DNA from 2 places in the Paenibacillus sp. Leaf72 genome. Region 2 is predicted to be linked to the other one. Evidence: predicted binding sites of a transcription regulator. Region 2 holds the regulator's gene; the other holds the start of a gene.
What was found. The regulator NrdR, encoded in region 2, represses ribonucleotide reductase genes. The targets are predictions, from matches to a motif close to AACACNATATATNGTGTT.

Region 1 (16,511 bases), on a different contig from region 2:
GCCGGGCGATTTCAGCCAAATAAGGGACCGCGGCGTAGGTGCACGGATAAATCGTATTTTGATGATAAAGATGTTCCCAGTAAAGCTCGTCTTTGACCTCTGAGTCATAGTTTTGCGCTAGCTGCTGCAGCATTTCCGGTACAGAATCGGCGAAGCCGTAAGGACCTTCCAGTTCCGACCAAATCGAGCTATTTAAAGCGAGCATAACGAATCGCCTCCTCATAAATAAATATCCAGCATCCTTCCTAGCTATTTTACTATGGAATTGGTGATTTTGGCGATATGTGACAAAGGAAGCAGAATAACGGCGAATTAATTTCCAGCATTCAGCATATTTTGGCGCAAGTTCACAAACAATGAAAGGGAATGAGTGATGACGCGTAGATAGCGAATGAGGAGTGTGGAAGTGTGAACGTGAAGAGAAGCTATTTATGGAAAAAGAAGGCGGTTAGGCTGCTTGGATTAACGATGCTGGTTTTGTCTATGAGCAATGGGACAGGAACCGCTTCCGTTTTTGCTGCCGAGCAGCATTCGCATGCATTCCAGCAACAACAGCAGATACAGCAGCAGCTAGTCTCGGAGACGCTGTCCGTTTCGCAAATACCATCGAATGAAGCGCAATCCCCTGCACAGGAGCGGCGCCACCTTGCCATCGTCATTGACGATTTCGGCAATGATATGGAGGGGACGGAGGAAATGCTGAAGCTGCCGATCAAGTTTACAGCGGCGGTGATGCCGTTTATGCCCTCTACGCAAAAAGATGCAGAGGAGGCGCATCGGCTGGGGCATGATGTCATCGTGCATATGCCAATGGAGCCAAATAAGGGCTTGAAAAAATGGCTCGGTCCCGGAGCCATTACGGCAGATCTAAGCGATGACGAAGTCCGCAAGCGTATCAATGCGGCCATTGACAATGTGCCGCATGCGATTGGCATGAATAATCATATGGGATCCAAGGTGACTGCGGATGAGCGGATTATGCGTATCGTGCTTGACGTTTGCAAGCAGCGCGGGTTGTTTTTCCTCGATAGCCGGACGACCTATAAGACCGTTGTACCGAAGGTATCCAAGGAGGTTGGCGTACCGCTGCTGTCCAACGATGTTTTTCTCGATGATGTGTATACGGTGCAGCATATTAGCAAGCAAATGAATGAAGTGCAAAAGCATCTCGCTACGCATGTTACCTGCGTCGTAATCGGTCATGTGGGGCCTCCAGGCAAAAAAACAGCGGCTGTTCTAAGACAGTCGATACCTGCCATGAACACCGCTGTTTCCATCGTCAAGCTATCGGATATGGTGCTGCAATCATTTGGTGATCAGCTTGTATTGCCGAATTCCGGAAGCGATCGCTGATGCGATGTGCAGCTGCTCGCGGGGGTCGGTGAGCATCGTTCGATCATCGCTATTGCTGACGAAGCCCATTTCTACAATAACGGCTGGCTGGTATACGCGTCTAAGTAAATAAAACGGCTTGCCTTCCCTTGGGAGAAAGCGTGTACGCTGCTGGCGATTAAGCGTGTCCTGAATACAGAAAGCAAGCAGGGCGCTTTCTCCGCTGCTCTGATGCAGCACCAGCGGCCCGCGTTCCGAGCGGTCGGGTGTCGAATTGACATGCAGGCTGACGAGCAGCTGCGTAGGAATTTCCTCAGTAAGCTGCCGCCGTTGCGACAAATCGCGCCGATGACGGGAGCCGCTAATATGCCAGCGATTATCGTCGCTAAGCGCATAATCGTCCGTGCGATTCAGCACGGCGGTAATGCCTTGGCTGTTTAGAAGCAAATAAAGCTTTTTGGCTACAGCAAGGTTAATGTCTTTTTCCACTACGCCTCCAGCTGTTGCACCGCCATCTATGCCGCCATGTCCTGCATCAATGAGTACGACGGAAGAAGGCATAGTCCAATGCCCAGCATGTGGGGCGGATTGTTGGGAGGGTGGAGCCGCATCGTCTTTTGAAGCGTTATGTTCTTCTGCTGCCATTGATGCGGAATGGGCAGGAAGGCAGAAGAGCAGTGTAATGATCAAACATCTAAAGCAAGCAAGCACATGCCATCCTCCTTTTGAAAGGCTTTTTTCTTAGCTATATCGTGGCTCAATGGAGGAAATCTCATGCATGTTTATGTTTGGAGATGACAGGGCAAACTGATATCATCAATGGTTGTGAGAAACAACTGTTCTAAGAAGCGACTGTCTTGATACTTAAGCAAAAAAGGAGAGCGACAGAAATGGCCAGCGGGGATGATTTAATTAAATATGTGACCGTTCAGGTTGTGGAATATATGGAAAAGCCAAAAGGGGAACGCAAGCAAATGAAAGCGTCAGCGAAGGCGATAAGGGAGCCATGGCTGACGCGCTGGTTCGGCTGGGGTCCTGTCAGTCTAATGATGTGGTGGCGGGGAAAAAGCGAGCGTCAGCGGTAAAAGTCGCCTAGCTCAAGAAGCAGCGAAAGCGGCACATAACGCTGGCTTTCGCCTAGCTCGTCTGTTTCAAGGGCAACGTAGACAGCGCCGTTATTCCAGCTGTGATAGCCCGTTGCCGACCACACATACAGCATGTCGCCATTAAACCTTGCCGCTGTATAGGTAAGGTGTTTCTTTTTGTCCAAAATGTGCAGCAGCTTTATTGAGCCTTTGGATTCAGCCTTGTCTACAGGAGCATCTGTCAGCCATTGCAGCTTCTCGTAAGGGCTGAATGAGGAATTGGATACCGCTTTGGCAATGCCCGCAGTGGCGGTCATAGGCGTTTGTACTTGAATAAGCTTGAGCTCCTGACTTGCCTCGGCGCTCCAGAGAGAATCATTCAGCGGCAGCGCTTCACCGCTCATGGCATCGGTAAATGCAGTGGACTTGCCGGAAATTTTCCACACGGACAGCAGGGGATGGACATATAGCGGCGTACTCGTAATGGCAGATGGAATGAGTTCAAGCCGCTGAAGCGATTGCTGCAGCGTCGTTAAATTATACAGATAGTCGCCAAGCCCATATTCACCTAAAACAAACCCGCCGCTCTCCGTTGCATGGACAACGAGGTAGCCGACGGTTTTTTTGTGCTGAATAACGCTGGCCATCCAGCTGTGTGTGCCAGGGCCAAGTGCGGATATGCTGAGCGTTGCGCCTTGCCAGCTTTTGAAAGCAGGCTGAGCTGCGAGCTGTTCGGTCCATGCCTTTGCATGGGCGAGGAGGGACGATTGGCCTGCTTGTTCCTGCTCCGGCATGGCGGCAGCTTGCAGGAGTTGGAGGCTGCTTGTCCATAATAAAGCGCTTAATAATAATGCGCCGATCATTAGCTTCCGAATTTGGCTCAGCAATAAATTCACCCTTTTCTTCATGAGGCAGATCGCTAAAGTGGCGAATGCTGCCTATTATTAACTCGCAGCTTCATTATAAAAGGCAGAGCGGGAGAAGGCTGTTGGAATGTGTCAGGCATGCAGCAGCCTGTCCCGTTCTTTTTTTGCCGCAATGGTGCGGATCGGGTCTGATCTTCGTCTATTCGATACCTTCCAGATGGAAAATACCGCAGTTAATGGCGGAAGCCGTCACGCGGGGCTCATATTGCCAGCGAATTTCCGATTGGCGCTGTTCGTACTGCTCGCGTACGTTTTGCTTCAGCTCATCGTCAGCCGCATGCTCAATTAACGGCTCATAATACAGCCGGATGCGTTCCAGCTCCTCTTCCAGCCGCTCGGTTGCGGCGCCTGCCCATTCATAATCGTAGCTTTTCAGCTTGCGTTCGAGCGCCTGCTCCATAATAGACAGCGCCTTGTTAAAGGAAAGGCCATTTTTCGCCAAATGAATGTTCGCGGGCAGGCGCGGCGTGAGCCTGAGGCGCTGAAGCCGATCATGGAACTGCTCGGTGCAATGCCCCGTTGCCAGCGAAATGCCGTAGCTGTGTATTTCCTCGCGCTTGCGGTCGCAGGCGAACTCTACGCGCATATTGATGCCGAGCCAGGCGGTGTAAGGGGTAGAGCTGTAGGGAGAGGCGGCACCGCGTTCCGGTTCTTGAAAAAGAAAGACGTAGCTGCCCTTCGATTTTGCCGCACCAAACAGCTGATCCAGCTTGCGCGAGCCGAAATACATTTCCTCGCGCGGAATGCGCAGCCCCGTCTGATTGATATTGCCGTGCACGAAGCCGAGCGAGCGGCCAAGCGCTGCATCAGCTGCTGCCGCTTGGCCCGTGTCGGCTGCCGCTGTGCTGGCACTGCTATCGGCACTTTCGGCAGGGCCGGCTGCAGGACCAGAACTCGCTGGCGCCGTCGAGGTTGATGCTAAACCTGCCGTATCACCGTGGACGGTTGGACTTGCAATTGTATTTGCGGGGCCTATGCCCGCATCAGGCCTCACGCTGCTTGCTGCACCGGGAAACGCTGCTGCACCTGCGTTTCCTGCAGCGCCAGCTACTATGTCCGCCGTCCCAACGGCACCGCCCGGCAAGCGCTGCTGCGCGGGCAGTGTCCCGGCTTGAGCGGCGTCATATTTTTCGCGGTCGGTTACGAGCAGGTAGGTCATCGTCTCGGGAGCGGCATTCGTACGGTCAACGAAGCTCCAGTAGTACGGGCGGTTCGTCAGCTCCCGATCCGCATCAGGAGACAGTTTTACGGTGAAATGGCAGGGCGATTTCTCCAAAACCTGGCACTGCGTCGCCTCCAAATATCGCTGTACAAACTTGTGTACCTGCTTCTCATTCATGTCTAATCTCCACCGTCTGCCCGAGGGCTGTCATTTGTGACACTATTTGCGCGCTTGCCTGCAGCTCAGGGCCTTGCTGCACTTCATCGCGAATTTGCGTAATCGAGGAGGCGAGATCGCTAATTTTCTCGCGCAGCTCCGTTTCGCTGCCGCCTGATTCGAGCAGCATGCGGGCAAGCTGCTGCTCCAGCGAGCCATCCTTTTTCTCAAAACGCTCCAAAATATGATCCAGCTCGCCAATCACAAGCTCAAACATATTAATTTTTTCATGCAGCAAATGCACAATATGCTCTTCTATCGTCCCGAGGGTGCATAGGTTGTAAATCTTGACATCCTCGGTTTGTCCGAGCCGGTGGACGCGGCCAATCCGCTGCTCTACGCGCATCGGGTTCCACGGCAGATCGAAGTTGATCATATGGTGGCAAAACTGCAAATTGATGCCTTCGCCGCCCGCCTCTGTTGCAATCAATACTTGGGCCCGGCCGCGGAACAGGTCCATCATCCAATCCTTTTTGCCGCGGTTCATCCCGCCCCTGTAAGGGACGGCAATCATGTCGTGAGAACGGAAATATTGCAGCAAATACTCCTGCGTAGCCCGATACTCGGTGAAAATAATAACTTTATCGTTCATTTCCTTAACGAGCTCAAGCGCCTTCTCCGCCTTCGTATTGGCTTCAATTTTTTTGATAAACTCGACGAGCTCCCATATTTTTGCGCGGACGGGTGAATCCTCAGCCGTCTTTTTGAACATATTGACGAGAGTCAGGAAGACAGCATCACGGCTGCTGCAAACTTCGCGCTGGAGCGTGACCAAGGACAGCATGCTGCTCAGGTCGGGGCCGCTCTCATCGTAACGTTCATGCACGAAGGCGGTCACGGCGTCGTAAAGCGCCTGCTCGTCAGCTGACAGCTGCAGCGGAATATTTTTCACAAAACGCTTCGTAAAAGAAATGCCGCCGTCGCCGCGGCGATTGCGGATCATAATGCTGGACAGCGCCGTTTGCAGCTGCTCCTCGTTTTTCGGAAGACGCTTGTCAACGACAAAGTTGGCGGCGAACTCGCTTTGGCGGCCGAGCTGGCCAGGCTTGAGCAGAGTGATCAAATTGTACAGCTCATCCAAATTGTTTTGCACCGGCGTTGCGGTGAGCAGCAGACAATATTTTTTGCGCAGCTCGGTGACGAACTGGTAGTTGGTCGTTTTTTTGTTTTTGAGCTTATGCGCCTCGTCGATGATGACCATATCGTAGTCGGTACCGAGAATGACGTCGCGATGCGGATCGCGTTTAGCCGTATCCATCGAAGCGACGACGACGTCATAATGCCATGTGTGGGCTTTTTTCTGAGCGACGGCGGAAATGCCGAATTTCTGATTCAGCTCGCGCACCCATTGCAGCACAAGCGAGGCTGGCACAAGAATGAGCGTACGGCGTACGAGTCCGCGAACGATGTATTCCTTCAGCACAAGCCCCGCTTCAATCGTTTTGCCAAGGCCAACCTCATCAGCGAGAATGGCGCGTCCGCCCATTTCATGCAGCACCTTGCGCGCGGTCGAGATTTGATGAGGCATCGGTTCAAGCATTGGCAGACTGCGCAAGCATTGCAGCTGCTCGAAGCTTTCAATTCTTTTTGCTTGCTCCGCCTCCATCGATAGTTGATATAACGTCCAGTCGTCCCATGGCCCGTTTTTGGCGATACGGTTTTGCAGCTCGTCAAAGGTGGAACGGTCATATTGCAAATCTACGAGCGGATGAAGCTTGCGGGTGACGAGAGCAGCATCTGGAGCGGCGGAAGATCCGTGTAGCGGTTGTTTATTATCTAAAGACAAGGGAGCAGCTCCTTTCATCGTTAAAGCCAATCATTCATCGTCCAATCGAACAAAATGAGTAGGTTGCAATCTTTGTTTCTAGTATGGCCCTTTCATCGCCTATTCATAAGAAAGGGCCAAAAAAAGCGTGAGGACAAGCAAAGGAAAGCGCAGGCTTTGGCCAACGAGAAAATTGGGCGTTTTTGGCTGGAAATGAAGGAGAAACACAATATGTAGTATGTTATAATGATATTTAGACACAATATATCGGATTTGTGGGACACCGTGTTAGCGGGCAAATAGGTGGGTTTTTGCAAATGTGAGGAGAGGCGGCGTTACTTATGGAGAAGAAACAAACCTTAAATGAAAATAGAAGAGGCAGCGGCAGGCTGGAGGGGCTCAGCGAGAAAATTTTTCTCGATCGTTATGCCTGGAAAAATGCTGATTCCAACAGCGCAAAGCCCGGAGACATCGTGCTGGTGCTGACAAAAGATGATCCGAAGTTTCCGACGAAGGAAGTCGGAGAGATCGTTGCCCGTGAGGGGGACCAGGTGGAGGTGCAGCTCCGAAACGGTGAGCGTATAACGGCTGCAGTTGAGAAGCTGACGCTGACCATTGAGCAGGCGCCGGAGGAAATGTGGGATCGTCTGGCGAAGGCGGTGGCCGGAGTCGAGGGCAGCGAGGAGAAGCGGGCGGAATGGACGGAACGTTTTCGCTATATTTTGGACGACTGGAAGCTCGTGCCGGGTGGCAGAATTGCAGCGGGGGCAGGTGCCAGCGAGGAATTAACGCTGTTTAACTGTTATGTGCTGCCTTCTCCGGCAGACAGCCGTGGCGGCATTATGAAGACGTTGACGGAAATGACGGAAATTATGGCGCGCGGGGGCGGCGTTGGCATTAATCTATCGTCGCTTCGCCCGCGCCGCGCCATTGTCGCAGGGGTAAATGGCGCATCAAGCGGGGCGGTATCATGGGGAGGGCTGTTCAGCTATACGACGGGGTTGATTGAGCAGGGCGGCAGCCGCCGCGGCGCCTTAATGCTGATGATCAACGACTGGCATCCCGATGTGCTGGATTTTATTACAGTCAAGCAGACGATGGGCCAGGTGACGAACGCGAATTTATCAGTATGCGTCAGCAACGCTTTTATGAAAGCCGTAAAGGAAGATTTAGAGTGGGAGCTTGTATTCCCCGATACGAAGGATGCACAGTACAACGAGCTTTGGACAGGGGATTTGGATGCTTGGCGGGCACTTGGCAAAAAGGTGATTTTGTACAAAACGGTCCGCGCCCGTGATATCTGGCACATGATAATTGAATCAGCGTGGAAGTCGGCAGAGCCCGGCGTGGTTTTTATGGAGTATTATAATCAGATGTCGAATAGCTGGTATTTCAATCGGATTACTAGTACTAATCCATGTGGTGAACAGGGCCTGCCGGGCTGGGGTGTCTGCAATCTTTCAGCGGTCAATCTGTCGCGTTTCTATAATGAGCAGCAGCATGATGTCGACTGGGAGGAGCTGGCGAAGGTGACGCGTTGGTCGGTGCGTTTTCTCGATAACGTCATTGACACCACACCGTATCATTTTCCTGAAAATGAAGCGAACCAGAAGCGCGAGCGCCGCGTCGGGCTCGGCACGATGGGGCTTGCGGAGCTACTGATTAAGCTGCAAATCCGTTATGGCAGCGCAGAGTCTCTCGATTTTCTCGATAAGCTATATGGGTTTATGGCCCGCGAGGCGTATCTCGCTTCGACGGAAATTGCGGCGGAGAAAGGCGCTTTTGCTGCCTTTGAGGCAGATAAATTTTTGCAAAGCGGCTTTATGCGAAGCTTGACGTCGCACTATCCTGAGGTTGGAGCTGCTGTAGAGCAGCATGGCATTCGGAATGTAACGGTGCTGACGCAGGCGCCAACGGGCAGCACGGGAACGATGGTCGGCACCTCGACGGGCATTGAGCCGTATTTTGCCTTTGAATATTTTCGCCAAAGCAGGCTTGGCTATGACAAGCAGCTCGTTCCGATTGCCCAGCAGTGGAAGGATTCGCATCCTGGCGAGGAGCTGCCGGATTATTTTGTAGCGGCGATGGACTTGTCTGCGAAGGATCATATTCGGGTACAGGCGGCAATTCAGCGCTGGGTGGACAGCTCGATTTCGAAGACGGCGAACTGCCCGAATGACTTTACAGTGGAAGAGACGAAGGAGCTTTATGAGCTGGCGTTCGATCTTGGCTGCAAGGGCGTGACCATTTATCGCGACGGCAGCAGGGATGTGCAGGTGCTGTCGACTACGGATGAGAAGGAGAAAAAACAAGAGAAGGAAGTGGAGCCTCAGCCGTTATCAGGAGCGGGTAGCGAGGATAAAGCTGCTCGATTGAATGTTCATGGTGCCAATGCTATTATTGAGGGAATGGCTTCTCAAGATGCTCCAAGAGCTGAGAGTGTACAGGATGCAGCAGGCTCAACAACGACTACAGCTACAACCGCTGTTAGTCCGAAAACGCTGGACAAAGCATACAAAAATCGCCCGCAGGTACTGCGCGGTGCCACCTACAAAGTAAATACGCCGTTCGGCATGGCGTACATTACGATCAATGATCTCTCCGGCTTGCCGGGCGAAATTTTTCTGAATGTCGGCAAAGCTGGCTCCGACGTGTTCGCCATGGCGGAAGCGCTGGGCCGCGTCTGCTCGCTTTTCCTTCGTTATGGCGATCATGGTCATAAGGTGGAGCTGTTAATCAAGCACTTGAAGGGGATCGGCGGCACAGGTGCGATTGGGTTTGGCGCAAACCGCGTGGAATCGATTGCTGATGCTGTGGCGAAGGCGTTGGAGCAGCATATAGCGGCTACTGACCTGCAGCAGTTGGATGTGGAACGGTCAGAGGAAAGCCGTGAAGCAGCTCAAGGAACTGAAGCCAGTAAGGGCTTAAAAGTAGTTTCATCCGCAACAGCTGCATCAATAGCGGCTGCTAACGTCATTCCAGACTCAGCAAAAAGACGCAGCAGCGCAAGCTCGCTCGATCTTTGCCCTTCTTGTGGGTCAGCGTCGTTGATTAATATAGAAGGCTGCAAGCAGTGCAGCAATTGCGGGTACAGCCGATGTAATTAAAGCTTTCTTATAGATAAAGTCTTGTTTTATTGTGATTTTGCATAAAAGGTGAGAAATATTCGTCATATATATTGAGATAAGCTAATGCATACACAATGCTATATATTTATGCGTCGATAGATGTGAGTGCATAAACATTCAAAGTGAAAACCAGACTGTAGCGGCAGCACTTAAGCAGCTTCAGGCTGGTTTCATAATCAGGATTAATGGGGTTAGGTTTGCCGATTGGTAGTTAAGGCAGAGGCTTAATTCAAGGTTACAGCATATATTTTTAATAGATAATCTCACATCAACGACACAAGTAGATGAATCGCCTCCGCTCGAACAGGGAGTAATTAATCCATGTACTAATAAGGAGAAAGCACCAATCAGTTTCACTCCCAACTGACTAGTGCTCTCTTTTGTTTCTAAGACAGCAGGTCCATGATTACTGAAGGTATTTCAATAAATCACGCCTTCCTAATTCATCATGTACCAGATCGTTCGTTGATTGGTACTTATTAATCACGTCTTGGAGTACCTGCTTCATTAATACATCTATACCTGTTTTCATTATCTCATTATGTCTTTCAATTTCTGATCGATTCTTTGAGAACACAAAGAACAATTCTTGACTTGATAAGATATCTAAATTCATTTTCTTCACCACCTCTCTTAGTATAAGTATTATAAACATACACATCATCGGTAAAAATTACAGTGGATAAAGTGTTTGACCTTGTCTTATCACTTGATGCTCTCTATTTCTAGATGGCAATTCGATCTTGCCTGGCATAATAGTCGTAGGCTCACAAGTGAAATACACATCAATATTTCGTTGTGGTGAATTATTTTTTATACATATAGTAGTACAATTATTTCGAAGGAAGACATTTTTTATTACGTCTATGGAATTTTGCATTCGATTGAATATTATGTACAATTTATCGGTAAGAGATTAACGAGTAGTATCTCCGGTTGCGTTTCAATTTTTTTAAGTCATTGAAGAAATTCATCAACAAAATATTTTAAATCGTTTTGACTCGGTAATCGGGCTCACGTTGCTGGATATGCTTCACTCCACCCAAATCGGTTGTGAGGTTGGGATATGAAATTAAGGGTCTGCGTACTGCGGGCTCTTTTTTCATGGGCAAAAACACGAAAAAGCATCCAAAGACAGCGACCTCAACTAATGACAATGCCCTGCAATTACAGCAGAAATGGCACATAACTGGCCAATTAGATCAAGTAGGGACTATCGACGGCAATTACGGTTGCCCCGTATGATGAGGCTGCAGATTCAATTACATATGCAAAGAAAGGAAGGCAGCAGCATGTTAAAAAGAAATACAGAGTCAGTGCGAGTCCCTGCGCTGAGGACATCCATGTCGTCTACATTGGTCGGCAGACTTATGCGGAATCGGTGGCTCTATATGATGGTTTTCCCCGGATTATTGTACTTTCTTATATTTAAGTACTGGCCGATGTACGGAATCTTCATCGCCTTTCAAGATTTTCAGCCTTTTCTCGGTTTTTGGAACAGTCCATTTGTAGGGTTGAAGCATTTCGAGCGTTTGTTCAGCGATTCCAGCTTTATGATTCTGTTTCGGAATACGCTCATTCTTGCGACTTACAACATTGTTTTTTTCTTTCCGCTGCCGATTATTATTGCGCTTATGCTCAACGAGCTGAGATTGGAATTTACAAAGCGTATCGTGCAGACGCTCATTTACATTCCGCATTTTATGTCTTGGGTTGTTGTCGTAGGTATCTCCTACATGTTCCTGACGACGGAAGGCGGCATTATGAACGAGCTGCTAGTCCGCTTTGGAGGCGAAAAGATTAATTTTCTCGTTAGCAATGAATGGTTCCGGACGATTATTACGGCTGAGGTCATGTGGAAGGAAACAGGCTGGGGCACGATCATTTTCCTTGCGGCATTGTCCGGCGTGGATCCTCAGCTCTACGAAGCGGCCCGGATGGACGGAGCGAACAGGCTTCGCCAGCTTTGGCATATTACGCTGCCGGCCATTCGCAGCACCATCATTATTTTGCTCATCTTGCGTCTCGGCCACTTTCTCGACACGGGCTTTGAGCAGATTTTCCTTATGCTTAACGCCATGAACCGTGAGGTTGGAGAGGTGTTCGATACGTACGTATACTCCGTCGGAATCAGCCAAGGACAATACAGCTTCAGCACGGCGGTAGGCGTATTTAAGTCGATTGTTGGTCTGATCCTTGTCGTTGTGGCCAACCGACTAGCCAAAAAATTCGGAGAAGAAGGCATCTATTAGAGAGAGGAGCGTGAAACCACCATGCGAATTAAACAAAGCTGGGGGAGCCGGATTTTCGATAGCGTGAACGTTGTACTACTGCTTGTGTTCGCTTTAATGACTGTCATTCCGTTCATTTATGTCATTGCAGGCTCATTTGCTACCCAGAAGGAATTGTTAATGCGAGGCTTTATTTTATTTCCGACTGAATTTTCTTTGGATGCATACAAGTACATTTTTTCTACTCAAACACTTGTCAGAAGCCTGCTGGTAACGGTTTATATTACGGTTGTAGGCACGCTGATTAACCTTTTTTTCACATGCTTGATGGCTTATCCTTTAGCGCGCAAGGATATGGATTTTCAAAAGCCGATCTTGATGTTGGTTGTTTTCACCATGCTGTTCAGCGGCGGCATGATTCCGACGTTCCTCGTGGTGAAGGAGCTCGGCATGATCGATTCCTATTGGGCCTTGCTTATTCCCGGAGCGATCAGCGCCTTTAACTTGATTATTATCCGCAATTTTTTTCAACAGCTGCCGGATGGGCTGGAGGAATCGGCTAAAATAGACGGCTGCAACGATCTTGGCATTTTTCTTAAAATCGTGCTGCCGCTATCCATGCCCGCTATCGCGACTTTTTCGTTATTTTATGCGGTTGGCCATTGGAATACGTTCTTTAACGCGGTTCTCTACATTAATGACCATACCAAGTGGCCGATCCAGGTGCTCTTGCGGCAAATCGTCATCCTGGCCTCGGGCGGTATTGGGGACTCCAGTACAATGGAAACGGACTATGTCGCTCCACCGGATCAAGCTGTGAAGATGGCGGTAATCGTGGTCTCAACTCTTCCGATTCTGCTTGTATACCCGTTCTTGCAAAAGCATTTTGCAAAAGGGGTATTGCTAGGCTCGGTTAAGGGATGAAGATATAATAGTATTTAGATAAAGGGAGGATGCAAGTATGAACAGAAAATATCAAAAAAGAAGATTAGCGAAAGCAGGGGCATTGCTGGTCGCAATCGCGCTGACCGTTGCGGCCTGCGGAGGAAACAATGATGGAAATCCGCAAAGCGGCGGCAATTCAGGAGATGCACAAGGACCGCTTCAGCTGACAATGATGCTCCCAACCTACAGTGCGGAGCAAATGCCGGCCAATAGTTCTGTTCTGAAAATGCTGGAGGAGCAAACAGGCGCGAAGCTAAGCGTCTCCTGGGTTCCATCCGCCTCTTATACGGATAAGCTCAGCGCTACTATCGCATCCGGCGAATTGCCAAAAACGTTCGTGGCATTGGAGCCGAAAGCCTCCTACATCGTTAACGCCGCCCGTTCTGGCATGTTCTGGGAAGTCGATCCGTACCTGAAGAATTATACAAACCTAAGCAAAATGTCGGAGCTCGTCTTAAGCAACGTTTCGATTGACGGGAAAGTGTACGGCTTGTATCGCGAACGTGATCTCGCTCGCTTCGGGCTGATGATCCGCCAAGATTGGCTTAGCAATCTGGGGATTGAAGCGCCTACAAACGTCGATGAGCTTTACAATGTTCTGAAAGCCTTTACAACCGGAGATCCAGACAAAAATGCCAAGCAGGATACGATTGGACTCGCTGTTGGCATGCAAGGAAACAACATCGCAGGGTTCAAAGACATTCTCGTTTATATGGGCGGACCTAACGAGTGGGAGCTTCAGGATGGCAAGCTCGTTCCAGCTCATATGACGCAAGCCTATTTGGATACAATGAAGTTTTACAAAAAGCTGTACGACGAAAAAATCATTAATCAGGACTTCGCAACCGTTCAGGACGGCCGTTCGGTCATGTATAAAGGCCATGCAGGGCTATGGATCGATAATATGCTAGACGGTAAAAACATTGAGGACAACATCAAGAAGGTCGTTCCCAATGCCAAAATCAACTTGCTTAACCGTATCGAAGGATCGTTGGGTGATCGTACGCGCGCTGGTTCTGGTTATCTCGGCATGTATATGATTCCGAAAACAAGCGTCAAAACGGAAGCAGAACTAGAGCAAATATTGGCATACTTTGATAAAGTGTCTGAGAAGGAAAATCAGAACCTGATGAAATACGGTATTGATGGCCAGCAATATACGCTAGAGAATGGCGTGTATACTCCGAGTTCAGATGCGAAGCTCAGAGCAGATATTACCGACGGCGGTCAATTTATGATTCTACAGGATGAGGTTGTCAATTACGGGACAGAGCTGGAACTGCTTAGTTCGAAATTGTTTCAGGACAATGCGACGTTCGCCGTGCCAAACCCTGCTGCGCCGTTTATTTCAAACACGGATATTGAGAAAGGCAAGGAGTTGTCCAAAATCATTGCTGATGCAACCGTGAAATTCATTATGGGCGCGATCAACGAGGACGATTGGAACGGTGCGGTCAAGCAATGGCTTCAAAGCGGCGGCAGCAAAGTGATTGAAGAAATGAACGCCGAATACGCCAAGCAGGCTGGGAAATGACTTAAGAGCAAAGCTCAGAGCCGAATGCAATGAAGCATTAATTAGATCAAGAACAATCAAAACGGAGACTGACTTGCTAGTCGTTTTGCATGAATAATGGATGCGGAAGGTTACAGGAACGTATGGGAAGTCAGGAGCTGCATGATGGCTAAATAAGGAGTTTTCTTGTACACTTTAAGGAATATCAGGAAACGACCAATTGGAGGCATTATGAGATTCCGGTCCCCGTCTTATTTATTGAAGCTGATGCTGTTGTCTATATTAATCGGTACGCTTCCAGTTATTACGCTAGGTACGTTCGCTTATTTTAACGCCTCCAGAACGGTGCAGGAAAAAGTGGACGAGAGCAACAAGCTGCTGTTAAAACAAATGCAGGTGCGTACGGAGCAAACACTCAGGACGATCGATAATTCTGCAACACAGCTGCTCCAGTCGCAAAATGTTACAAGCGCTTTCAATCGAAGTTTATCCAATCATGATTTCCAATTGGTGCAAGAGCTATATAAAGGCATCTCGCAGATTCAAACGTATGAGCTAGGCATCAAGGAAGTGTTTCTATTTAGCCTGAACAACGATTGGATCGTTTCGAGCAGCGGCGTAAACGAGTACAGTTTTCCTGAATTTAGGCCAGTACTAGAATCGTTTTCACGGAACGCGAAGGGCTCGTTCTGGAGCAGCGGATCAGTAGAATTCCCTGATTCGTTCCAGTCCGTTTATTTTGTGAAAAAGTATCCGTTCAACTCTCCCAACCCGACAGGTATTATTTGTGTGGTATTGTCCTCCGATGTGATGAAAAATATGGACGAGTTTTTGAACAGTAAGTTCGGCAGCGCATTTATCGTGGATCAGAATGCCACGATTATTGTTCACCGTGACCACGACAAACTGGGAAGCCGAATCGTGGATGAACCCTATCTGAAATCATTTATCGATACGAATGAAACTATCGGTCAATACGCGACTAATCGGTACGGAGAGGCAGTTACGGTCACTTTTCGTAAATCCCCCTATAACGGATGGAGCTATGTATCCGTCATTTCCAATGAGCAGGTAAACGAGCAAAATAAAATAATCGGCTGGATTACCATGCTCGTATGCTTGATTATTCTGCTCGTAACGCTCATCGTTGCTTGGTTTGGCTCCAAAAAAATGTACAGTCCGATTCAATCCCTATATTCTTCTTTAACAGTTGTTCCTGCAATGAATGAAAAGGTGAAGTCGAGCGGTGAGCTTCAGGTAATCGGCGAACGCGTTGACTATTTGATTCGTAATCAGTCTCTTATTATGAATGAGTTGAAGGGGCAGCAAACGCAGCTTAAAGAATTTTTTATGCAAAAGTTATTTGGCGGCACGATTCAGCCTAATGATTTTTTAGAGAAGCTGAGCTTGTATGGTTTGGAGCAGCCGTGGCCATCTATGTGCGTCGTTGCGATTCAAATCGATACGCTTAAGGATACGAGATACGCGGAAGGAAATCGGGACTTGCTGATGTTTGCTATTAACAACATCGTTGGCGAATTGATTCTTTCCGAGCAAAGGCTGGAGCCGATTGTCAAATCGGACTACCAAGTGACGCTGATCGGTTCCTTGCAGACGGGAGAGCGCTTTAAAGAGCAGATTTTCAACTTGTTAGACGAAATTCAGAAGGCCATATACCAGTACTTGGAGATTAAAATCAGTATCGGTATTAGCCGTCCGTTCGTGTCGTTTGCAGAGACGCAGCAAGCCCTTCACGAGGCAACGACCGCCCTTAAGGCCAGAGTAGGATTAGGGCAGGAATCGATCCTGTTTATTGAAGATGTGCAGCCGCAGAAGAGTCATTTGAACAGATATCCGATTGTGGGTGAGCAAGCCTTGTTAGATGCAATCCGGGTTGGAAATGAGGAGCAGGCAGAAGCCGCTTTGAAGCAATTAATTGGCGAGTTGTTTTGGCCTCAAGAGCAGCATCGTGATTATCAATTGTCATTGCTGCGGCTTCTGATTGCCCTTCTCAAGTTTGGACAGGAGTTATCTATTCCAATGGAGCGGATTCCGGAGGATGAAGCGGCGTTAATTCAGTCGCTGTTCAAGCTTCGAAACGTACAGGAGATGGAGCACTGGTTCTGGTCCATATTCGTGCTGCCATATATCCAGGAGTTAGGCACTCGCCGGGACTCTCAATTCAAGCATATTTCCGATGCAATAATT
Region 2 (16,511 bases):
AATCGCCGTGTTATGTGTGACCAACACAACACATTTCTTCGTTTCCTTGTTCAAATCTTGAAGCAGTTTTAAGACGGCCTTCCCTGTAACGTAATCCAAAGCTCCAGTCGGTTCATCACAGAGTAGAAGCAACGGATTTTTAGCGACCGCTCTCGCTATCGCAACGCGCTGCTGTTCCCCGCCAGAGAGCTGGGAAGGAAAATTTCGTATGCGGTCCCTTAGTCCAACCTTATATAAAATGTCTTTGGCATCGAGATGGTTTTGACATACTTCCGTGGCAAATTCAACATTCTCCAGCGCATTTAAATTCGGAATCAAATTATAAAATTGAAATACAAAGCCAACATTTTCACCGCGATATTCAGTTAATTTTCTTTCGCTCAACCTTGTAATTTCTTCATTGCCAACAAACACTTGACCTGAAGTAGCGTTATCCATACCGCCAAGGATATTCAGAATCGTGCTTTTACCGGCGCCGCTAGCACCAAGAACAACGACAAATTCACCCGCATTTATGGAAAAGTCAACACCATTAAGAGCCTTGATAGGCACTTCGCCTATTTTGTATTCTTTCGTTACCTTTTTGAATTCGATTAAAGCTCCCATATTTACAGCTCCCCATATCGTATTGGATTATACTTTCCAAATACTCTATTGGCCAGGTCAGGCCCTAGGTATATTGGTATGTTACTAATGTAGTATACTATAATACCGGATTGGATAACTGTCAATAACCGGAGCTGTTGTAAAAAAAGTTGCCCGTTGTTTTCTCCTGCGTTTGTTTGTTGACAATTGTTTGTACATAAGATATGGTTTGCTACTAGATGGGAAACAAACTACGATGCTGAGTGGTGAGGCAATGAACGTCACTTTCGACGATAAGCAACCAATATATCAACAGGTAGCTGATATAATTGAAGACGATATTCTGAACGGAACCTTTCGAGTTGACGAGCAAATTCTTTCCGTGGCTCAGTTTTCTCAGCTGTTTCAAATTAATCCAGCGACCGTAGTCAAGGGGATTAGCCTGCTCGTAAATGAAGGTGTTTTGTACAAAAAAAGAGGGCTTGGCATGTATGTCTCAACGGATGCGAGACAGAAGATTCAGAATCGGCGAAGAGAGCGTTTCTATAAGGAAATGTTGTCCAATCTGCTGATCGAAGCCGACAAACTCGAGCTGACAACCGGCGATATCGTAGACATGATCAAGCAGTTGAGAAAGGATTGAACGCATCGTGAGCATCGTATTGAGTTGCGACAAATTAATTAAAAAATACGGTCGAACTTACGCCTTACGGAATCTGGATCTACAGCTGGAAGAGAACGTCATTTATGGCTTGCTCGGGCGAAACGGCGCTGGCAAATCGACGTTGCTTAACTTAATCGCAGGCGGAATCCTGCCGAATGACGGCACAATTGAGGTAAGAGGAAAAAAGCTGGGCAGGGGAGAACTTCCGAAAGATTTCTGTTTCGTACCGGAGAATAACAAACGCTTCGGAGGAGCGCGAGTGATCGAAATTTTGCAGTTTGCTGCGAGTTTTCATCCCAATTGGAATTGGACATTAGCTCATAAGCTGCTCCAAACGTTTCGGCTTGATCCGGACAAAAAAATCAGACAGCTATCAAGAGGCGCGGGTTCACTCGTAGGAAACACCATTGGTCTGGCCAGCCGGGCACCATTGACATTATTCGACGAGCCAGTGCTCGGACTTGATTTTTTGATGCGTGAAAAGTTTTACAAAGAGTTAATGGAAGATTACGCAAATTACCCTCGAACGATTTTACTGTCTACGCATTTAATTGACGAAATCGTCCCTGTCGCAGAAAAAGTTTATATCATTGAAGATGGCTCCATTCTGCTTCATGATGATTTGGATCAAATACGAATGGCGGCTTTTTCTATTCGGGGAAATTCGGAAGCAGTGAAATCGTTCACAGCCGGGAAACGCGTACTGTATACGGAATCCTATGGCCACGGCACACTTGCCGCTATTTATGAACCGTTGAACGATAAGGACATGCAGCAGGCCCTCATGATGGACATTTCGATTGAAAATATGTCGCTTCAAAGGTTTTTCTCGTATTTGATCGAAGGAGGTCACTAAAGTGGGGGCATTGACCGTTCATCTAAAGGCAACCTATTTGCAAATGAGGATTTACATCTGGTTTATCATTATTTTAACTGTGCTTGGCAGACTGGCGGAGTTTATTGTTAACCTTCTTGTTAACAATAGTGGAGGTACTATCCTTTCGGCTGGCAACATGCTGATTCTCATTTTGCTTCTTTTGGCTATCGTGCTGCCACTCAGTTATTACAAACGCATCGTACAATTAGGAGCAAGCCGAAAGCAATATTTTTGGGGACTTCAATTCGTCTTTGCTGTCTGGGCAGCAGTGCTCGCTTTGCTTAATTCTTTGTGGACTCATGTTGAAGTAAATGTGCTCCAGGATCACGAGAGCACGGTTGGTCTTATAGAAGCATTTCATTGGGATGATTTTGGCTTGGCAGGTTCTTTTCTCTACCAAACCGTTTTTTATTTGATGGCGATGGCGCTGCTAAGTATGCTGATCTCCGGTTACTACCGCTTTACCGGCTGGCTGCTATGGGCTCTGATCGCTGCGGCGATCCCGGTTGGAACGTCGATTCCATCGCTGCGCGTTCATGTCGTCTCTTTTTTCAAAGCCCTATTATTCAATGGCTCGTTATTGGCGGGCGTTGGATTTAATCTTATTCTTTTCCTCACTTTCGTGGCAGGCGGCTGGCTTTTTACGAGGGGAAGAACGCACTGAATCATAACAAGTCCCGCTTCGAATTAGAAGAGACATTGAAGAGGCATATCCCCTCCCTAGACTGCATATAAAAGAAACGCCACCAACGTCATCATACAACGTTGGTGGCATTTCTTTTATATGGAATGCCTTGGAGCGAACCCCCGGGGTTTATTCCACGCGCACGGAGCGCCACTCCCCTATTGCCTCGACAGCTTTTGAACCATCTGATTCAAAAACAAATCCATCTCCGAACTATTTTCTAAGTTTACGAATTCAGATTTTATGATTTGGTGTCTCATCACTTTGTAATAATCGGATAATGCCTGCTTCAGCGATAAATGATGGAGCATCAGCAGCTTGGGATCAATCATTTTCCTAAGCATCGTGTCCATTTGAATAAGGAGAATAACGGAATTCAGACGCTGAAACACATCATTTTCCATCCCCCTGTCAAAAAACTCCCTCACCTGTTCATTGCGCAGCTCAACCTCATTTGAAAGCCTGTCATATAAGTGTGGATACAGGCTGCTTAACTCCTGCAAGAAAATATCAGACAAGTAAGCCGCTATAAGCAAAGACTGCTGGAACACTTTATCAAAGGATTTGACATAGGACAAATGATCGGTCAAGGTCCAGTCCTGCACCATGTCCGAAATATATGCCACGTAGCGACCTACAACCGCTTCAATGATCTCATCCTTGGAAGCAAAATATTTATACATGGTCGCCTTGCTAATATCCATATATTTAGCTGCATCATCCATCTTCAGCGAGGAAAATCCGTTTTTTTGCAGCACGGGTATAATCTTTATAATTAGCTTTTGGATCGTTTTATTTCTCTTCTCCAATGAAGGGGATTTCGTATCCATGGGGTAAAGCCTCCTAATTCTTCATACCTCGAATTATAACCCAATCCCACAAAAATTTGAACAATGTGTACTAATTGAACTTTTTTAGATTATTTAGTTTACTTTTTAGCTTTTCACGTGCTATTGTTATCTTCAAGAAATGTAGAAATAAAAAGGAGGCTTGAACACCATGGAAGCTTTGGCATTGGGTAGTCAAGGACTGCAAGTATCCCGTTTGGGATTAGGATGTATGGGAATGTCCGAATTTTATGGGGCAACGGATGAGTCAGAGTCTTTAAGCACGCTAAGTCACGCTCTGGAGTTAGGCATTACGTTTTTTGATACGGCGGATATTTACGGTTATGACGAGGACGGCATCGGTGCAAATGAAAAGCTGGTTGGCAAAGGGTTAAGGACGCATCGTCAAGCTGTGCAGATCGCAACGAAATTTGGCTCTTTACGCAATAAAACGCAGCATCTAGGCTACAATGGAACGCCGCAGTATGTGAAGCAAGCCTGTGAGGCTAGTTTGCATCGCTTGGGCACGGACTACATCGATCTGTATTACTTGCATAGAGCAGATCCTAATGTTCCGATTACAGAGACGGTTGGAGCCATGGCTGAGCTCGTGAAAGAAGGAAAAGTCCGCTATTTGGGCCTGTCAGAAGTAACCTCTCAACAATTGGCCGATGCTCACGCTGTCTTTCCCATTACAGCCGTTCAAACGGAATATTCCTTATGGTCCAGAGAGCCTGAACTGGGTATTTTGAATGCTTGCAGAGAATTAGGGGTCGGTTTTGTCCCCTACAGCCCGCTTGGAAGAGGATTTTTGACTGGCACTCTCTCAAGTCGAAGCCAACTGGCACAAGACGACTGGCGCATGTATAATCCCCGGTTTTCTGAAGAGGCATTCGAACAAAATAGGAAGATCGTCCAAGGGATACAGCTGCTCGCCCAGCAAAAAGGAGTGACTCCCGCCCAAATCGCACTGGCGTGGGTAACCGCGCAAGGAAACGATATCGTTCCGATTCCGGGCACAAAGCGTGTGAAATATTTGCAGCAAAATGTAGAGGCATTATCCATCCGCTTAACATCTGAAGAGCTATCCAGCTTGAATGAGCTTGCTCCTGTCGGCAGCACCTTTGGCAGCCGTTATTAAGCATGACAGGCTCATCATATTGAAAATGGATTAAACGCAAAGACGCCAGCCTTAACGGCTGGCGTCTTGTACAAGCTGCTGCATCAGTCTTTTCTGTCGTTGCTTCCCCCTTGCATACCGGCATAATAAGGCTCTCCCGGATCAAGGTCGAGGACGACGCGTCGTGGTGCGGCAAGAGCATATTGATGCTCACAGCGCCAGCGTATGTCCTCGGTTCCGCCGACCGTCTCTCCATCGTTGATAACATCCCCATTTTCAAATAAATAATAGGCGATATTCCCAAAATTTTGGGCTACCTCGTTAGGGTCTAAATCATAAAAGTGGCACTGCACATCCGGAATGCCGATTGCTGCAAGCCCTAGTGTATCCATTAACCATTCCTCGCGCTCGCTAGCTGTTCCTCCTACATTATAGAAGCGAAAATTCATCGCACCGTACAACAAATTACCTTGCTCCAACATATCCAAAAATACCTTCGACTCAACCAGCTTATCGCTCTCCTCTTCAAGAACCTGTTGCTCTTCCGGGCTTAGATCTTCAAACTGCTCATCCTCATGTGTAGTCAACCATTAGCCTCTCCTTATATTTAAATATAAATGCTAGATATCATTTTATTTTAATAGGAAACACAGCCATGAACAACTTCACCAATTATAGGTTCCGATTTCAAATCAAAAAAAAGGCCGAAGCCAGAAGCATCCTCTGCCCCTCACCCCAGCCTTCCTTAGCTATCAAGCTGCTATTGCCGCTATTTCCATACGACTTCCTCGCCGTAGTTTTTGCCCCAATCGTACATCATGCGCAGCACAGGCATCAGGCTTTCGCCGTAAGCCGTTAACGTATATTCCACTCGCGGCGGAACCTCCGCATACACTTTGCGCTCAACCAGTAAATCCTCCTCCAGCTCGCGGAGCTGATTCGTCAGCATTTTCTGGGTGATATGGGGAATCATTTTCTTCAGCTCACTGAAACGTTTCGTTCCTTCAAGACCAAGATGCCACAATATGATCAGCTTCCACTTGCCCCCAATGACGGCCAGCGTAAGCTCCTTCTCGCAGTTGATTTCACGTAAATTAATACGTTCCTTTAATTCCTGAGCCATATCCATTCCCCCTCCTTCCCAGTATACATGATGAAGCAGCTTCCAGCTATGCTGCGCGCCACCTGCTACTCCAGATTCGCGTGATTGCTGTACATGGTGTTGCCGCTAAGCCCTTTCTTCTCCATCAAGCTAAGAATAACCGCATCATAGAAAATTAGAAGGCCTTGTTCAAAAAGAGAAGCCATCGGCTGCACGGTCTGCTTGGCCCCATCCTGCTCTTCCTTCGCCGCAGCTTGCAGCGTTACGACGATATGCGCCGCACGTCCAAGCGCCGACTCTGGATTCGTCGTAATGACAGCCAGCTTGCCGCCGAGCGCCTCCGCCTTTTGTGCCATCGCAATGAGGCTGCTCGTCCCGCCTGAGCCCGAACCCAACACAAGTACATCGTCTTTGCCGAGTGCACGCGTCACCGTCTCGCCAGCCACATAAGCGTCAAAGCCCATATGCACGAGCCGCATTGCAAAAGCTTTGCCCATCAGGCCTGAGCGTCCAGCGCCTGAGACGAAAACACGCGGCGCGCGCATAATCGCATCAGCCAGCTCGCCTGCGGCTTCATCCGGAATGAGCTGCGTCAGCCGCTCCAGCTCCTGTACGATTTCTCCTGCAAGCTGACTAATACGCATCAGCTTTAGGCCTGTTTGATCCACTGCTGCATTTGCGATGCAGTTGCGGATTTATTTTCAACACCCGTAATTCCGCCGCCTACGATAACCAGATCAGGCTTTGCCGAAATAACCTCTTGCAGCGTATCGATTTTGATGCCGCCTGCGATTGCGGTTTTAGCTTGTTTTACAACACGCTTGATCGCTGCCAGCTCTTCGAAAGAGTTTTTGCCTTCTGCCTGGTGATCATAGCCGGAATGGACACAAATATAGTCTACCCCAAGCGCATCAATTTCTGCTGCACGGGCTTCAATATTTTTCACATTAATCATATCGACCATAATTTTGTTGCCCTGCTTGCGAGCTTCTTCAACCGCGCCCCTAATGGTGGAGTCGTCGGAAACACCAAGAACGGTAATAATGTCCGCACCCGCTTCGGAAGCCTTCATCACTTCATAGCCGCCAGCGTCCATAATTTTCAGATCGGCCAGCACTTTGAGGTTAGGGAAAGCTTCTTTAATCGCTTTTACCGCATGCAGACCCTCGTTGATAACGATAGGTGTTCCGATTTCAACGATGTCGATAAACGACTCAACCTCTTTGACCAAAACCTTTGCTTCCTCAATGTTCACCAAATCAAGCGCCAATTGCAATTCCATGTATACGCACACTCCTTCATCAAATGTTGGAAATTGTTAACCTTGCTACAGGTTTTAGTCTAGCCCCTTTCCGACATTTGAGGAAGTACGCACTTGAAAGTGGTGTAGTTACTTGAAGGATACTATTGCGGTTTATCAGGCTTTCTAGACAATTGTATAGTTCACCCAGCTGCCTTGAACCGCATCCATTTTAGCGAAAAATTGTTGGGCCCGCTTATTTTGCGGAGCTGTTATCCAGAACATATGAGCAAAGCCTTGCTCCTGTGTGTACGTTCTGCATGTCAAAAATAGCGCTTCCTCCACTTCCGTATCCCGATACGGCTCCAGCAGAAAAAAGTCATTCATTAGCGTAATCCGCGCTGTCTTCATTGTACTAATCGTAAAATATAAAGTAGCAAAGCCAATCAGCTGCTGCTCCTTCTCTACGACAAACTGGATACCGCCCTGCTTTTCCAGCAGCTGCTCAATTAATTGATGAATTTCTGGTGTGCCCGGCCAAGGATTTTGATAGAAGCCTACGATATAGTCGTGCATTAATTCGGTCAAGCTGCCGATATCCTTCTTTTCCGCCAGCCTAATTTTGAATGACATATAAAAAAACCTCCCTTTCAACAATGAATAATTATACACTTAACTGTTTTAATATTCAACTCACTATTGTTTAAGGCGTTCTAACGCAAAAAAACAAAAAAACAAAAAAACAACGCCTGGAGCGGCGCTGTTTTCTCCAATCTATTCATACCGCTGCTTCGGAAGCAGCATTAGATTTAATCCTTCATTCCATTGGGTGAGCTGTCCTTCGACAGCAGACTGCTAAGCTCCTTCATGAACATATCGATGTCCTTGAACTGCCGATAAACAGAAGCAAAACGGACATAAGCTACTTCATCTACTGGATACAGCTGTCCCATCACCAGTTCGCCAATGACACGGCTCTCCACCTCGGCGTGTGCAGTTGTGCGCAGCTCCTTCTCTACCTCAGAAACGACAACCTCCAGCCTTTCAGCGGGCACGGGGCGCTTCTCGCAAGCACGGATTAAACCACGCAAAATTTTATCACGGCTGAACTCTTCACGGCTGCCATCCTTCTTGATGACAACGAGCGGCGTTTCCTCAATCATCTCGAACGTCGTGAAGCGGCTTTTGCATTTCTCACATTCCCGGCGGCGGCGAATGGACTTGTTCTCGTTAGCGGGACGCGAGTCCAGCACCTTCGTTCCGGAGTAGTCGCAATATGGACACTTCATTCTCTTTTCCTCCCTTCTAAGCTATCCCTAAAAATTACCAAACAATCCCTGTAATGAAGTTCGGATTTTCGCACATAATACTTTTACCAACCGCGAGGAGGTGAACACACATGAGCGCAAACCGCAGCAGCAACCAACTGGTTGTACCACAAGCGACAGCAGCACTCGACCAAATGAAATTCGAGGTTGCTCAAGAGCTTGGAATCGCGATTCCACAAGACGGTTACTACGGTAACATGGCTACAAAGGACGCTGGTTCCATCGGAGGGTACATTACCCGCCGTCTGGTACAAATCGCTGAGCAATCCCTTGCAGGGGGCTCCCATTAATAAATAGCTCTTGTAATAACAGACAGCTTTGGCTGCTTAAGTCCTGAAGTGACGAGCAGCCAAAGCTTCTTCCTGTTTACGGCTCAAGTTCCGGGTACAAGTCTTTGTACTTATTATAATACTTCACAACCTTTTGTACATAATCGCGTGTTTCTTTATATGGAATTTTAGCGGCTTCTTCGAACGTGCCGTCCCATTCCCCCGAATCGAGCCATTGCCGGACTTTACCTGGTCCTGCATTGTAGGCAGCAATGACAACGATATTATTTTCATCAAATTGTTTGTGCAGCGAAGCCAGATACCATACCCCCAGCTCGATGCTCACATCAGCACGATTGCGCAGCGTCTCCTCTGTCACCTGCTCGAAGCCTGCCTTCTCGACAATCCAATTGGCGGTGGTCGGCATAATTTGCATCAGTCCGAGCGCACCTTTCTTCGAAACTTTGCCCGTCTGGAAATTCGTCTCCGCTTTAATAATGGCCGCCACCAGATGGGGATCAACCTGATAGCTAATGGCACTTGCCCGAATATCGGCCTTATAATCAATAGGATAGAGCTTCTTGAGCATCCATGCGGGCTGAGCGACAATAATGACAACTATGATAATAAATAATAGCAAAAACAGCCTTCTACGAGCGACCTTTCTTCTCTTGGCCCTCAGCATGTATGACCCATGCTCTGCCAAAACGCCTGAACCTGCTCCCTCGTCTGCGTCAGCGTTCCACTGTTGTCGATGACCCAATTAGCTCTGCGCTTCTTCTCTTCCATGCTCAGTTGCAGCCCCATGCGCCGCCTTGCTTCCTGCTCATCTACGTTGTTGCGCGCCATCAGGCGCTCCAACTGGATATGCTCTGGCACATACACAACAAGCACGCCTTCATATAAATGGTCCTGCTCCGTCTCATACAGCAGCGGAATATCAGCAACGACCAGCTTGCCTGGATGCTGCCGTTCATAGTCAGCCATTCGCTGCTGCATCGTAGACCGAATAGCCGGATGCAAAATCGCCTCAAGCTGCCCCAGCTGCGCTTTATTATTAAATACGATTTGGCCGAGCGCTGCCCGATCAAGTGTACCGTCTTTATGTAACACAGCTTGTCCAAACGCAGAGGCGACCGCCGCTAGAGCGGGCTCCCCTGGCAAAACAACTTCCCTTGCTACCTGATCGGCATCCACCAGCAGCGCTCCAAGCTCCACTAATAGGTGGGCAACGGTGCTTTTTCCAGTAGCAATGCCGCCGGTTAATCCGATCCTCATGCCCTTCCACCTCATCTTTACAGCAGCTTTGATATTCCAATCATAATAAGCAAAATGCCTGGCAGTACCGCCAGCGCCTGCATGCCCTTCCAATGCGAGAAGCGAAAGCCGAAGCTGATGCCCCCTAGCAAAAATAGGGCGCTAGCCGCAGCAATCACAATCGCTGTCAGCAAAGCAGGCAAACCAATCATCGCGGCCCCGATTCCTGCGCCGAAAGCATCGAGCGATAGCGCTACGCCGAGCATAATCGCCTCGGAGGCGGAAATCGTGCCCGACTTATCAACGTCAGCAGCCTGCGGTGTCCGTAAAATCTGAATGACAAGCCCAATGCGTTTCAGCTCAACAATCACAACGAGCACCGGATGGCTTGCCTCCGCAGCGTTTGTTTCTACTGCCGCCAGATCGGAACGATCCTCTGAAACCGGGCCGCTAGCACCAGAAGCGGCAGACGCATTTTCCACATCCACCTTCTTGCTTTCATGGCGATTTCGCCGCAGCTGAAGCAGCGCCCAACAGCCAATACCCATCAGCACGATGGCGCCAATCAAGCTTGCCGAGCCTGGCGACAAATAATTGGCGATAACGCTGCCTAGCTTCATAGACAATAAAATGATCAGGCCTGAACAGCACGCGATAATCAGCACGGACAGCAACGGGATGCGAATGCGGCGCAAACCATACGTAATGCCAACACCGAAGCCGTCCACGCTCACAGCAAAAGCGAGCACGATCAACGAAACCAGATGCAAAGCCAACCCTCGTCACTCCCTGCATACGCAGGTGCCCCGATTTCACCCTACAGGGCATCTGCCTATTGTTCTTCACAACAGCATATGCAGATGCATGCCTAGGGTGAATGACTACATCATGGAGGGCTTGGCTTTAGTTATCGCGATTAGCCGGCGCTTTGCTCGCCTGCTTGCTCCGGCGCCTTCTGGCAGCTAGGGCAAATATGCGTGCCTCTGCCTCCAACAACAAACTTTTCAATGGCTACTCCGCAAACCGGGCACGGCTCGTCCTTTCGGCCATAAACGAGCAGCTGATGCTGGAACATGCCCATCTCGCCTTGCCCATTTACATAGGATTTGATCGATGAGCCGCCCGCTTCCACCGCTTTGCCAAGCGTCGAACAGATTGCTGCATGCAGCTTATCCCATTCTCCGGCAGTAAGCGAGCTGGCGCTCCGCTCAGGATGGATACCCGCTTGAAACAGTGCCTCATCTACATAAATATTGCCCAACCCGACCACATATTCCTGATTGAGCAGCAGCGGCTTGATTTTCGTAGAGCGCCTTGCCAGCTTGGCATGCAACACATCGCGAGTAAATGCAGGCTCAAGCGGCTCGAGGCCCAGCTTATTCAGCGGCGGCAGCTCAAACTCCGTGCCCGGCGTGAACAAGTGCATCGTGCCAAACTGCCTGACATCTTTATATCTTAAATCCGTTCCATCCTCAAAATGGAACAAGACATGCGTATGAAGCTCGATGGGCTCATCGCTTTGAAATAATCCATAGCGGCCTTCCATGCGCAAATGCGATACGAGCACAAGCCCGTCCATGACGATACGCAAAAACTTTCCGCGCCGCTCGACCGTCTCGATTGTCATGCCGACGAGCGCATCCTCAAATTGCTCCGGCACAGCCGGACGCTGAATAATGCGGGGCAGCCGCACCGTAACCGATTTAATCTTTTTTCCTGCAACAAGCTCAATTAATGTTCGTCTAACCGTTTCTACCTCTGGAAGTTCCGGCATTGCATCTCACCTCAACGTCTATTATACCTGATTTCCGCTCCCAGCGGGTTATTTCGCTTCATACCAGTTCGCTCCAAAACTGACGTCCGCCTTAAGCGGAACATCGAGCTTGATGGCGGATTCCATCACTTCAGGAAGAAGTTTCTTCATCTGTTCCAGCTCATCCTCTGGCACCTCAAATACCAATTCATCGTGTACTTGGAGCAGCATGCGGCTTTTGAGCTTCAGCTCGTGCAGCTTCTTATTCATATGCACCATCGCCAGCTTAATAATGTCCGCTGCTGTGCCTTGGATCGGCGAATTCATTGCGGTGCGCTCTGCGAAAGAGCGTTTATTGAAATTCGAATGATTAATATCCGGCAAATACCGCCTGCGATCGAGCAAAGTCGTCACATAGCCTTGCTTCGCCGCCTCGACTTTAATCCGATCCATAAACGACTTCACGCCTTTGAAGACGCCGAGATATTGCTCAATAAACCGACCGGCTTCATTTCGCGTAATGTTCAGGTTGTTGGACAGCCCAAAGTCGCTGATGCCATACACAATGCCGAAATTGACCGCCTTCGCCGAGCGGCGCATATTGGAATCCACCTGATCCTCGGTTACGCCAAATACGTCCATCGCCGTTTTTGTATGAATGTCCATGTCCTGAATGAACGCTTCCTTCATATTCTCATCGCCGGAAATATGGGCGAGCACGCGCAGCTCAATTTGCGAATAGTCTGCTGCGAGAATGGTCCAGCCAGGCTCGGACGGAACGAATGCTTTGCGGATTTTGCGGCCCTCTTCCAGACGGATCGGAATGTTTTGCAAATTCGGGAATTGGCTGCTCAGACGGCCTGTTGCCGCTATCGTCTGGCGGAAATACGTATGGATTTTGCCTGTCTGCTCGCGAATCTCCTTGAGCAGCCCTTCCACATAGGTGGATTGCAGCTTCGCCAGCGTCCGGTAATGCAAAATCAGCGGAACAATTTCACTGTATGGCGCCAGCTCCTCGAGTACCTCGGCATCTGTCGAGTAGCCCGTTTTCGTCTTTTTCCTCGCGGGCAAGCCCAGCTTCTCGAACAGCACCTCGCCCAATTGCTTCGGCGAATTCAAATTAAATTCCATACCCGCCTGCTTGTAAATTTCCGTCACCAGCGTCGTAAGCTGACGCTCCAATTCGCTGCCAAGCATCTCCAGCTCCGCCTTCTCGACGCTGATGCCCTGATGCTCCATCCCCGCCAATATAACGGAGAGCGGCAGCTCCAGCTCTTCATACAAGCTGAGCATGCCTGTTTCCTTCAGCTCGTCGCGCTGCAAAGGCGCCACTCTGCGCACCGCATCGGCTTTCGTTGCCAGATGCTGATACAGCACGGCCGCAGCTGGTACTTTAAGCTTCGCTCCTTTGCCGTATACCGACTCATCGCTAGGCACAGCTGGCTGTTCGTAGCGATGGGTAATGCCGGAGAGCAAAAGGCTCGATTCCGTCGGATCAATCACATAAGCAGCCAACTGGACATCAAAGCTCACGCCGCTCAGCGTGATGCCCGCCCACTTCAAAGCCAGCTCCACTTTATGCGTATCAAAGCCGACCTTCTTCTTGCTAGGATCAGCGAGCCAGCTCCGCAGCGGCTCTGCGAAAGCTTCCTTCAGCGCGGCGAAAGGCAGCGCATATGCCGCTTCGGCGTTTGCCAGCGCCAGCCCGACCAGCTCAGCCTGATGCGGATTTTCGCCTATCGCTTCCACATATAGACCGAAGCCGCTGTCATCTGCTTCAAGCGCCTTCATCAGCTCATCGAGCTTCGGCGCATCCGCAGCCGACTCTATCGCAATCAGGTTCAGCTCGGCCGCTTCGCCTGCTGAACCGCTTCCTTCGCCGCTCAGTCCGAGCCGTTCCTGAACGGATCGGAATTCCAGCCGGCGCAGCACATCCGCAAGCGCGGGCCCATTAAAGCCGCTGTAGCGAATCGCCTCCGGCTCCTGCTCCGGCGCAAGCGGCACCTCGCGGTGAATCGTCGCGAGCTTCTTGCTCATCACCGCATCCTCTTTATGCTGCTCGACCTTTTCCTTCATCTTGCCCTTCAAGCTCGCTGTATTCGCCAGCACTTCTTCAACCGTGCCGAATTCATGCAGCATCTTGAGCGCTGTTTTCTCGCCAACACCCGGAATGCCCGGAATATTGTCGGAGGCATCGCCCATCAGCCCTTTTAAATCAATGATTTGATTCGGCGTCAGTCCGTATTTCTCCTTAATTTCAGCCGGAGAATATCGCTCCTGCTCGCTCACCCCTTTGCGCGTCAGCGCTACGGTCACATGCTCCGATACGAGCTGGAGCATATCCTTGTCGCCCGTGACGACAAGCGTCTCGACCTTCTGCTCGTCCGCAAGCCGGGTGAGCGTGCCAATAATATCGTCCGCTTCAAACCCGTTCAGCTCAAACTGCGCAATTTGAAAAGCCTGCAGCAGCTCCTTGAGCACCGGAAACTGTTCCGACAGCTCCGGTGGCGTTTTTTCCCGTCCGCCTTTATATTCTGCATATCCTTCATGGCGAAAGGTTGCCTTCCCTGCATCAAATGCAACGAGCACATGCGTCGGCTTCTCGTCTTCCAGCAGCTTAAGCAGCATCGTTGTAAAGCCATATATCGCATTCGTATGTAAACCAGCCGAATTCGTAAGCGGAGGCATTGCAAAAAATGCCCGGTACGCAATACTATTGCCATCTAACAACATCCATTTATCCATTATTGACACCTCATTTATCGGTTCTAATGGTTATCATACCATAACTGCAAATGCCTTTGCTTCCTTCTCGCGCTGGGCAGCCAACATTCCTGAAAACCCGCTTCCGCAGCTAGCATTAGCAAGGCTGCCGTCCACTTCATACATGGCCCATTTCGCGAAAAAAAGCTCTCTCCAAGCTCCATATGGATCGCTCAGAAACAGCTTTTCTCATCCCGGCTATCGCCGCTGGACCAGACCGGCAATCTCGCCCGGGCGCCCTAGCAAATAGCCTTGGGCATAATGCACGCCCATTGCCTTTACTTTGTCCAGCTCCTCTTGATGCTCAATGCCTTCGGCGATAATGCCAATCGCCATTTTGTCGGCCAGCTGGACAAGCGTATGCACAATATGCTCCTTCATCTCGTGCTCATGAATGCCCATAATGAGGGAGCGGTCTACTTTTATATAATCCGGCTTCAGCTCAATAATAGCCTGCAGCGACGAATATCCTGCGCCTACATCGTCGATTGCGATTTGAAAGCCTTGACGGCGATACTGCGCAAGTGTAGCAAGCACGGAGCCATAATCCTGAATAGCCGAACGCTCCGTAATTTCAAAGACGATATGATGGGGCGACAAGCCTCGCTGCTCCATCATTTTGGCGAGCCTGTCGGGGTAAAAGCTTCCTTCATTTAGCAATTGCGCCGTCATATTTAGAAACAGCTTCTGATGCGGCTGAAGGCCGGTGATGCCCTCCACTGCCTGCTCGCGCGCCGTCTGATCCAGCCGTGCAACCTCTCCCGACTCTTCTGCGAAGGCAAACAAGTCGAGCGGACTGGAAAACCATTTATTTTTAGGGAACCGCGTGAGTGCCTCATATCCGAATGCTGCCCGCTCGCTGCCGATTTCCTGTAGCGACATAATCGGCTGATAGACCGGAATGAGCAGCTTGCCGCGAATTAGGCCGTTCAAATATTGAAGCCGCATGGCGCGTGTTAAAGCTTCCTTCTGCTGCCCATATAATAGCGCTCGCTTAGAAGCTTCATACAGGCGGGAGACTGGGCTTCCGGTATCGCCGCGCTCTACCAAACCTACGCCTGCATGCAGGCGCATATCCGGCATGGCTCCAAGCTCGGCGCCACTGAACCCCCGCTCGGCTTCCTCCTGCCATTTGCCTGCGGCTTGCAGCAAATTTCCCTGCAGCTCCTGCTGCTGCAAATCCGGCAAAGCCATTACAATATACAAATCTTCGCCCATCCAAAACTTGTCCCGTACGTGGGCAGCTGTCTCCGGGTTCGCATAAATCATTAACTCTATGTATAGCTTCCATCTCTTCATAAATGAGGGGGGCAGCTGCTCAAAGGTTCCTGCCGACTGTTTACTGTGCCAGGATAAATAGATAACGCCAATATTTTCCGGCTTTTCATCCACTATAAGGTTGCTTCGCTGCACTATCGCTTGATGATGTCCCACGTCTCACTTCGATCCCCTCTGTAGCATTGCGTTCTTGTGTGCAGGAGGTCATATCTTCCATGACATACACACTGCCTTTCTGCATCTTGGCACGCTTCTTGAGCTTCGCTGTTAAAGTGGATATGTGACTTGGCGCCGTCCCGCCGGAAGCAAGCATTAAAGATAGGGACAAAGTAACCCCCTCCTGCTCCACCGTGTTGCCGTGACGATCCTCCACCATGCTGACCTCCACTCCACCGTAATACCTTTTTACCCCGCCGTCAAAACGTTCAATCAACCTGCTGCAAATTTTTTCAGCATAAGAGGCTTCCGTCACCATAATGAAATCATCACCGCCAATATGCCCGATAAAGTCGCTTGCCAGCCCATATTCTTCCTTGATGCCAACTAGCGTATCCGCCAAAAAACGAATGAGCGCATCGCCTTGGCTAAACCCAAAGCAATCATTAAACCATTTGAAATAATCCAAGTCCGCATAAATAACGGCGAACGGCTTGTCGCCACTGCTTCTGCGAGCCAGCTCCAGCTGGATGCCCTCATTGCCGGGCAGACCCGTCAGCGGGTTGGCCGATCTTGCCGCCTCCATCCGCAGCGTCGTAATGCGCTC

Region 1: ASF12_RS28140 (adenosylcobalamin-dependent ribonucleoside-diphosphate reductase) is a predicted target of NrdR. The motif match lies at 6,710-6,727, and genes of this name have one in related genera.

What each region holds. Positions count from the first base shown of each region.
Region 1 covers NZ_LMLV01000033.1:186,254-202,764, reverse strand. Annotated here, with positions in the region: gene ASF12_RS28175 (hypothetical protein) at 1-205, opposite strand, end outside; gene ASF12_RS28170 (divergent polysaccharide deacetylase family protein) at 409-1,353, shown strand; gene ASF12_RS28165 (N-acetylmuramoyl-L-alanine amidase family protein) at 1,306-2,043, opposite strand; gene ASF12_RS28160 (YqzE family protein) at 2,223-2,417, shown strand; gene ASF12_RS28155 (hypothetical protein) at 2,408-3,304, opposite strand; gene ASF12_RS28150 (YqhG family protein) at 3,483-4,682, opposite strand; gene ASF12_RS28145 (SNF2-related protein) at 4,675-6,525, opposite strand; gene ASF12_RS28140 (adenosylcobalamin-dependent ribonucleoside-diphosphate reductase) at 6,828-9,593, shown strand; gene ASF12_RS36700 (type ISP restriction/modification enzyme) at 10,420-10,578, shown strand; gene ASF12_RS28130 (ABC transporter permease) at 10,958-11,866, shown strand; gene ASF12_RS28125 (carbohydrate ABC transporter permease) at 11,888-12,769, shown strand; gene ASF12_RS28120 (extracellular solute-binding protein) at 12,807-14,324, shown strand; gene ASF12_RS28115 (helix-turn-helix domain-containing protein) at 14,535-16,511, shown strand, end outside.
Region 2 covers NZ_LMLV01000001.1:1,037,932-1,054,442, forward strand. Annotated here, with positions in the region: gene ASF12_RS04590 (ABC transporter ATP-binding protein) at 1-606, opposite strand, end outside; gene ASF12_RS04595 (GntR family transcriptional regulator) at 842-1,228, shown strand; gene ASF12_RS04600 (ATP-binding cassette domain-containing protein) at 1,236-2,105, shown strand; gene ASF12_RS04605 (hypothetical protein) at 2,107-2,790, shown strand; gene ASF12_RS04610 (TetR/AcrR family transcriptional regulator) at 2,970-3,641, opposite strand; gene ASF12_RS04615 (aldo/keto reductase) at 3,811-4,779, shown strand; gene ASF12_RS04620 (DUF4261 domain-containing protein) at 4,863-5,345, opposite strand; gene ASF12_RS04625 (winged helix-turn-helix transcriptional regulator) at 5,528-5,881, opposite strand; gene hxlB (6-phospho-3-hexuloisomerase) at 5,947-6,504, opposite strand; gene hxlA (3-hexulose-6-phosphate synthase) at 6,510-7,142, opposite strand; gene ASF12_RS04640 (GNAT family N-acetyltransferase) at 7,287-7,733, opposite strand; gene nrdR (transcriptional regulator NrdR) at 7,910-8,389, opposite strand; gene ASF12_RS04650 (alpha/beta-type small acid-soluble spore protein) at 8,500-8,718, shown strand; gene ASF12_RS04655 (lytic transglycosylase domain-containing protein) at 8,795-9,337, opposite strand; gene coaE (dephospho-CoA kinase) at 9,376-9,975, opposite strand; gene ASF12_RS04665 (MntP/YtaF family protein) at 9,993-10,730, opposite strand; gene mutM (DNA-formamidopyrimidine glycosylase) at 10,871-11,728, opposite strand; gene polA (DNA polymerase I) at 11,777-14,452, opposite strand; gene ASF12_RS04680 (EAL domain-containing protein) at 14,669-15,904, opposite strand; gene ASF12_RS04685 (GGDEF domain-containing protein) at 15,855-16,511, opposite strand, start outside.